One region of the Streptomyces anthophorae genome, then DNA from elsewhere that is predicted to be linked to it. Evidence: riboswitches for the same ligand, from Rfam matches in the RefSeq annotation. Region 1 holds a riboswitch; the other holds the start of a gene.

Region 1 (3,581 bases):
CGAACTGGTCGACCTGTAGACCATCAAGCCCCGCCGGCGATTGAGGCTCGGGGTCCGGGGCGGAGCCCCGTGGCGTGAGGCCGACCACCTGCCCCACGCCCCGGAGGGGCTCAGCCCAGGTCGATCTGGCCGTACAACGGGAACCCGGAAAGAAGGTCCGCTGCGCGCCCCGCCACCTCGTCCGCGACCTTCGGCTCCAGCACGTGGCTCGCCTTCGACACCGCCCCGGACTTCGTGGTCCCCGGCTCGGAGGCCGTCAGCACACGGTCCATGAGCCCCGCGATCTCGTCCATCTCACCGGTACCGAGCCCCCGCGTGGTCAGCGCCGGCGTACCGATCCGGATGCCGGACGTGTACCAGGCCCCGTTCGGGTCCGCCGGAATCGCGTTGCGGTTGGTGACGATGCCGGAGTCGAGCAGCGCGGACTCGGCCTGGCGCCCCGTGAGGCCGTAGGAGGACGCCACGTCGATGAGGTTGAGGTGGTTGTCCGTACCGCCGGTGACCAGCGTCGCGCCCCGCCGCATGAGTCCCTCGGCCAGCGCCCGCGCGTTGTCGACGATGCGCTGCGCGTAGTCCTGGAACGCGGGCTGCCGCGCCTCCGCGAGGGCGACCGCCTTCGCCGCCATGACGTGCGGCAGCGGGCCGCCGAGCACCATGGGGCAGCCCCGGTCGACCTGGTCCTTCAGCGAGTCGTCGCACAGCACCATGCCGCCGCGCGGGCCCCGCAGCGACTTGTGGGTGGTCGTGGTGACGATCTGCGCGTGCGGCACCGGGTCGAAGTCGCCGGTGAGCACCTTTCCGGCCACCAGGCCCGCGAAGTGCGCCATGTCGACCATGAGCGTGGCGCCCACCTCGTCGGCGATCTCCCGCATGATCCGGAAGTTCACCAGGCGCGGGTACGCGGAGTATCCGGCGACGATGATCATCGGCTTGAACTCGCGGGCCTGCGCGCGCAGCGCCTCGTAGTCGACGAGCCCCGTCACCGGGTCGGTCCCGTACGAGCGCTGGTCGAACATTTTTCCGGAGATGTTGGGCCGGAAACCGTGCGTGAGGTGGCCGCCCGCGTCCAGCGACATCCCGAGCATCCGCTGGTTGCCGAAGGCGCGCCGCAGCTCGGCCCAGTCCGCCTCGGTGAGGTCGTTGATCTGCCGGACGCCGGTCTTCGCGAGGAACGGCGCCTCGACGCGGTCGGCGAGCACGGCCCAGAAGGCGACCAGATTCGCGTCGATCCCGGAGTGCGGCTGGACGTACGCGTGCCGCGCGCCGAACAGCTCGCGGGCGTGCTCGGCGGCGAGCGACTCGACGGTGTCGACGTTGCGGCAGCCGGCGTAGAAGCGGCGGCCGACGGTGCCCTCGGCGTACTTGTCGCTGAACCAGTTGCCCATGGTCAGCAGCGTCGCCGGGGACGCGTAGTTCTCCGAGGCGATCAGCTTGAGCATCTCGCGCTGGTCGGTGAGCTCCTGCCCGATGGCGTCGGCGACGCGCGGCTCCACGGCACGCACGACGTCGAGAGCGGCGCGATACGCGGTGGATTCGGGGGTGAGCGGGGTTTCGGTCATGGGGCAGCCTCCGGACACGGTCGGTTCACGGGTCGGCCCAGGCGCACGGCACACACTGCACGGGCCGCTCCCCGATGGTCGATCCCATCCCAGCGCGCCAGTCACGGCCCTGCCCTCACAGTACCGGGCGCGTCGTCCGGCGAGGTTTCCGCGTCCACATCCCGAGCGACGATAGGAAGGGGCCACGAGCCCGCCTCACCCACAGCGCTACGAGCACTGCTACGAGCCGCGACGAACGGAGATCCCGTGACTTCTGTGACTCCATCGACCCCCGCAGGACCCGCCACACAGGACTTCATCACCGCTTCCGACGAGCACGGCGCGCACAACTACCACCCGCTCCCCGTCGTCGTCGCGACCGCGGAGGGCGCGTGGATGACGGACGTCGAGGGGCGCCGCTATCTCGACATGCTGGCCGGCTACTCGGCGCTGAACTTCGGGCACGGCAACCGCCGCCTGATCGAGGCCGCCAAGGCCCAGCTGGAGCGGGTGACGCTGACCTCGCGGGCGTTCCACCACGACCGGTTCGCCGCGTTCTGCACGCAGCTCGCCGAGCTGTGCGGCATGGAGATGGTGCTGCCGATGAACACCGGCGCGGAGGCCGTCGAGACGGCGGTGAAGACCGCCCGCAAGTGGGGCTACCGGGTCAAGGGTGTGCCGGACGGCCGGGCCCGCATCGTGGTGGCCTCCGACAACTTCCACGGCCGTACGACGACCATCGTCAGCTTCTCCACCGACGAGGAGGCGCGCGCCGACTTCGGCCCGTACACGCCGGGCTTCGACATCGTGCCGTACGGGGATCTGGCGGCGCTGCGGGCCGCGGTCACGGACGACACGGTGGCGGTGCTCCTTGAGCCGATCCAGGGCGAGGCGGGCGTGCTCGTCCCGCCGCCCGGATACCTGGCGGGCGTAAGGGAGTTGACCCGCGAGAGGAACGTCCTCTTCATCGCCGACGAGATCCAGTCCGGCCTCGGCCGCACGGGCCGCACCTTCGCGTGCGAGCACGAGGGCGTCGTCCCGGACATGTACGTACTGGGCAAGGCGCTCGGCGGCGGGGTCGTGCCGGTGTCGGCGGTGGTGTCGGGCAAGGACGTGCTCGGGGTGTTCCGACCGGGCGAGCACGGGTCGACGTTCGGCGGGAACCCCCTCGCGTGCGCGGTCGCCCTTGAGGTGATCGCGATGCTGCGCACCGGGGAGTTCCAGGAGCGGGCGGCGGAGCTGGGCGAACATCTGCACGCCGAGCTGGGCCTGCTCACGGGGACGGGGAAGGTCACCGAGGTCCGCGGGCGCGGCCTGTGGGCGGGCGTCGACATCGACCCGTCGTTCGGGACGGGCCGGGAGATCTCGGAGAAGCTGATGGACCGCGGGGTCCTGGTGAAGGACACCCACGGGTCCACCATCCGGATCGCCCCGCCGCTGGTGATCAGCAAGGACGATCTGGACTGGGGCCTCGATCAGCTCCGGGCGGTGCTCGGGGCGTAAGCCCTTTTTCGCATACTCAACGGCTCACAGGATGACGTGGGGCAGGAAGCGGGCGTACTCGTCCGTGACGAGCCCCGCCGACTCCCGGATGCCCAAGCCGGCCGCCTCGTCCTCGACGACCCATGCGCCGAGGACGACGCGGTTGCCGTCGAAGTCGGGCAGTTCGCTCAACTGCTGGTAGCAGCAGGGCTCTTCGGGCGCTCCCGTTCCCGGGGTGCTCCCCGGCGCGTGGATCACGACGCCCGCGCCCTCGCGGCCGAGCAGCGGCTTGGACACGTAGCCGGGACCGTCGGCGGCGGCGAGTTCGCGCGGCCCGTCGAGGTAGGCGGGCAGCAGGTTCGGGTGGTCCGGGTACAGCTCCCACAACACGGCGAGCAGCGCCTTGTTGCTGAGCAGCATCTTCCAGGCGGGCTCGATCCACATCGTCGTACCCGTGCCGCCGCCGTTGTCGAGGCCGCCGATGACGTGCTCGGCGAACGCGTCGGTGGTCAGCCACTCCCACGGATACAGCTTGAAGCAGCTGCGGATGTACCGGAGTTG
Region 2 (3,581 bases), 4.6 Mb from region 1:
GAGCAGCCAGTCGCCTGCCACCCGCGCCTTGTGTCCGATCGGGTTGTGCGAGGCGACGGTGCGGGCATTGCGCCAGTGCCGGTCCAGGTGGTGCTCGCGGAGAGTGGCCGACGCCCCGCCGACGTCGTAGAGCCGCTCGCCGGCGCCCAATGCGGCACGTGCGGCGGTGACTTGGGCCTGGGCGACGACGGCGGCCGCCGCGTTCAGGGCGTCCGGGTCCCCGGTGACACCGTCCTCGGACGGCGTCGCGAGCGCGGCGTCGATCACCCCGGCGGCGTGCAGCACCACTGCCTCGGCGGCGAGCGCCCCTGCCGCGATGTCACCGACGGTGTGCTGGACGAGGGGGTCGTCCCCCGCCCGCTCGGCCCCGGCGTGTTGTACGGCGCGTGCCTTCTCGCGGGTGTACGTCACCGCGTCGGCCAGGGCCGCCTTCGCGATCCCGGCGTGCACGGCGGCCAGGAAGAGCTGGTAGTACGGCCCCAGGTGGGTGCGGCGCTGCCGGCCTGTGGTGTCGATGGCGACCTCGTCCTCATGGGCGACCACCTGCCGCAGCCGCGTCGTGCCGGACGCGGTGGTGCGCTGCCCGAGTGCGTCCCAGTCGTCGAGGAGTTCGACGCCCTCGCGTGAGCGCGGCAGCACAACCCGGACGCGGTGTTCCTCGTCGTCGAGCGCGGTCACCACGATGCGGTCGGCGAAGAGCGCTCCGGTGGAGTAGAACTTGGTGCCGTCCACGCGGTAGGTGTCGCCGTCGCGCGTGAGGCGGGTGCGGATCTCGCCGGGGTGGGCGGTGCCGCGCTCGGAGGCGGCGTTCCCGAACAGCTCACCGGCCACGACCGTGGGGAACCAGCGGGCGCGCTCGGCAGCGGTGCCATGGCTGAGCAGCAGTTCCACGAACCCGAAGTGCGGCCGCAGCGCCTGGGCCACGTTCGAGTCGGCCTCGGCCAGATCGACGACGAGTCGAAACAGGTCGACGAGCGCGGCCTGCGCGCCGCCGTACTCGCGGGGCACGCGCAGCGCGCCGAGTCCGCTGCGACGGATCAAGTCGACGCTCTTGTAAGGCAGTTCGCGCGCGGCTTCCAGGGGCGCGGCGTCGCCGCGGATGCGCTCCAGGAGGTCGTGCGGGGCGACGAAGGGGACGGAGGGCACGGATGGTGGGACGCGTGAGGACATGGCGGGGCCTTTGGACGTGGGCGGGGCGCGGGTCGGCGGGCGCGCAGGGGCAGGCCGCGGCGCATGGCGGCGCCGCAGGGCAGGAGGGCACACGGGTGGGAACGCGCTGCGCGACCGCGCAGCGGGCGGGATCAGCCTCTCGGCTCCGGCGTCACCCGCCGCGCACGGCAGGGCACGGCGGCACACCGATCCGTGCGGCGAGCACGCGGGATTGGCAGCCTGGAGGGCCTAGGCGACGGCGCGACGACAGACGGCACTCGAAACACGGGACAGGTCGACGTGACGTCGCCGTGTGAGTTCTTGCCGCTCGTCGGACATGACCATGATTCAACCAGGTGTACGACCCGCTGGTCGAGTAGGCATTGGCGAAGCACCTATCGGGAATCCCTTTCACCGGGCCCGACCGAGAACGTAGCCCGGTGTGAGCGTGCTGTCTCTACTAGAGTGCGGTGTGGGCCGTGACTGGCGCTGAGGTGGAGCACCACCGGGGAGCGGTCTGACGAGACGTCGTTGCCGTGCGCCTGGGCGAGTGGTCAGTAACGCCTGGAGGCGACGATGTCCGCTACTCGGACGGCCCAGCTCATGGATGGCACCGGCCTCGCCCGACGCATCATCGAAGAGGCCGCTGCCAAGGCGGCGGAGATTTCACGGCGTGGGGGAACCAGCCCCTGTCTGGCGACGGTGCTGGTGGGAGAGGACCCCGCGTCGGTCACATATGTCCGCATGAAGCAGGCCCGGTGTGCGAAGGCGGGCATCAGGTCCCGGCACATCGCCTTGCCTGCCACCACCACGACCGCCGAACTGATCGACACCCTCGCCCGCCTGTCCGGCGATCCGGACGTGCACGGCATCCTGCTCCAGCATCCTTGCGGCCCGCACATCGACGAACGAGCGGCGTTCGAGGCGATCGCCCCGGAGAAGGACGTCGACGGGGTCACGATGCATTCGTTCGCCGCGATGAGCTTCGCGCTGCCGGGCTTCGTGTCCTGCACTCCGGGCGGCATCATGCGTCTGCTGGAGGCGTACGACGTCGAACTGGCCGGCAAGCACGCCGTCGTGGTGGGCCGCAGCGCGATTCTCGGCAAGCCGGCCGGGATGCTCCTGCTGGCCAGGAACGCCACGGTGACGTACTGCCACTCCCGCACGACGGACCTGTCGGCGATCGTCGGGGAAGCGGACGTCGTGGTGGCGGCCGTGGGGCGGCCCCGGCTGATCCGCGGTGAGGACATCAAGCCGGGCGCGGTGGTGATCGACGCCGGATACAACGCGGGCAACGTCGGCGACGTGGACTTCGACACCGCCTCCACCCGCGCCCGTTTGATCACTCCGGTGCCCGGCGGCGTCGGGCCGATGACCATCGCCGTCCTGCTGGCGCAGACCGTGGACGCCGCCGCGAACCAGCTCGGCATCCGGCACCACTGACCTCGTGACTGGCAGCTCCTTGGCGCAGCGGGTTTCCCTCCCCCACACGGAGCGGGTCAGTCGCCCTCGGGGTTTCGGCGTTGCCTGCGCAGGTCGGCCCAGTGGCGCAGGCGTTCGCCGATCTGGGCTTCGTAGCCGTTGCGGGTGGGCTGGTAGTACGTCTCGCGGTCCATGCCGTCGGGGAAGTAGTCGGCGCCGGAGAAACCGTCGGCGGTGTCGGGGTCGTACTCGTAGTCCTTGCCGTAGCCGAGGTTCTTCATCAGCCGGGTCGGGGCGTTGAGGATGTGGGCGGGCGGCATGAGGGAGCCGGTGCGGCGGGCGGCGCGCTGTGCCGCGTTGAAGCCCCGGTAGATGGAGATGGACTTGGGGGCGGTGGCGAGGTGGACGACGGCCTGGGCGATCGCCAACTCGCCCTCCGGGGAGCCGAGTCGCTCGTACACGTCCCAGGCGGCAAGCGCCTGCTGGAGGGCGTGCGGGTCCGCGATGCCGATGTCCTCGCTCGCGAAGCGGACCAGGCGGCGGGCCACGAACAGCGGGTCCTCGCCGCCGTCGAGCATGCGGGCGAGCCAGTACAGGGCCGCGTCCGGGTCGGAGCCGCGCATCGACTTGTGGAGTGCGGAGATCAGGTTGTAGTGGCCCTCCTGGGCCTTGTCATACAGCGGGGCGCGCTGCTGGATGTGGTGGGCGAGCGCGGCGGTGTCCAGAGGTGCCCTGGCGGTCTCTTCGGCCGGGAGGGCGTGGAGCTGTTCCGCCATGTTGAGGAGGTAGCGGCCGTCGCCGTCGGCCATGGCGATCAGGGCGTGACGGGCATCGTCGTCCAGGGGCAACGGGTGACCGGTGAGGTGCTCGGCGCGGTCGAGGAGCGTGGACAGTGCGGTTTCGTCGAGGCGTTTGAGGACGAGTACCTGGGTCCGGGAGAGCAGGGCGCCGTTGAGTTCGAAGCTGGGGTTCTCCGTGGTGGCGCCGATCAGGACGACCGTGCCGTCCTC

What was found. A riboswitch is a leader RNA that binds a small molecule or an ion and turns the genes downstream of it on or off. The one in region 1 is predicted to bind ZMP and ZTP.
Region 2: linked by a shared signal. The riboswitch ahead of ACNYS0_RS38115 (bifunctional 5,10-methylenetetrahydrofolate dehydrogenase/5,10-methenyltetrahydrofolate cyclohydrolase) and the one ahead of ACNYS0_RS16695 (glycine hydroxymethyltransferase) in region 1 are both predicted to bind ZMP and ZTP.

Annotation. Positions count from the first base shown of each region.
Region 1 covers NZ_JBLWQQ010000001.1:3,745,904-3,749,484, forward strand. The annotation lists gene ACNYS0_RS16690 (hypothetical protein) at 1-19, shown strand, start outside; gene ACNYS0_RS16695 (glycine hydroxymethyltransferase) at 111-1,559, opposite strand; ZMP/ZTP riboswitch at 1,588-1,674, opposite strand; gene rocD (ornithine--oxo-acid transaminase) at 1,815-3,041, shown strand; gene ACNYS0_RS16705 (glutathionylspermidine synthase family protein) at 3,066-3,581, opposite strand, start outside.
Region 2 covers NZ_JBLWQQ010000001.1:8,371,911-8,375,491, reverse strand. The annotation lists gene ACNYS0_RS38125 (acyl-CoA dehydrogenase family protein) at 1-1,170, opposite strand, end outside; gene ACNYS0_RS38120 (putative leader peptide) at 1,399-1,488, opposite strand; ZMP/ZTP riboswitch at 1,619-1,704, shown strand; gene ACNYS0_RS38115 (bifunctional 5,10-methylenetetrahydrofolate dehydrogenase/5,10-methenyltetrahydrofolate cyclohydrolase) at 1,726-2,592, shown strand; gene ACNYS0_RS38110 (replication-associated recombination protein A) at 2,649-3,581, opposite strand, start outside.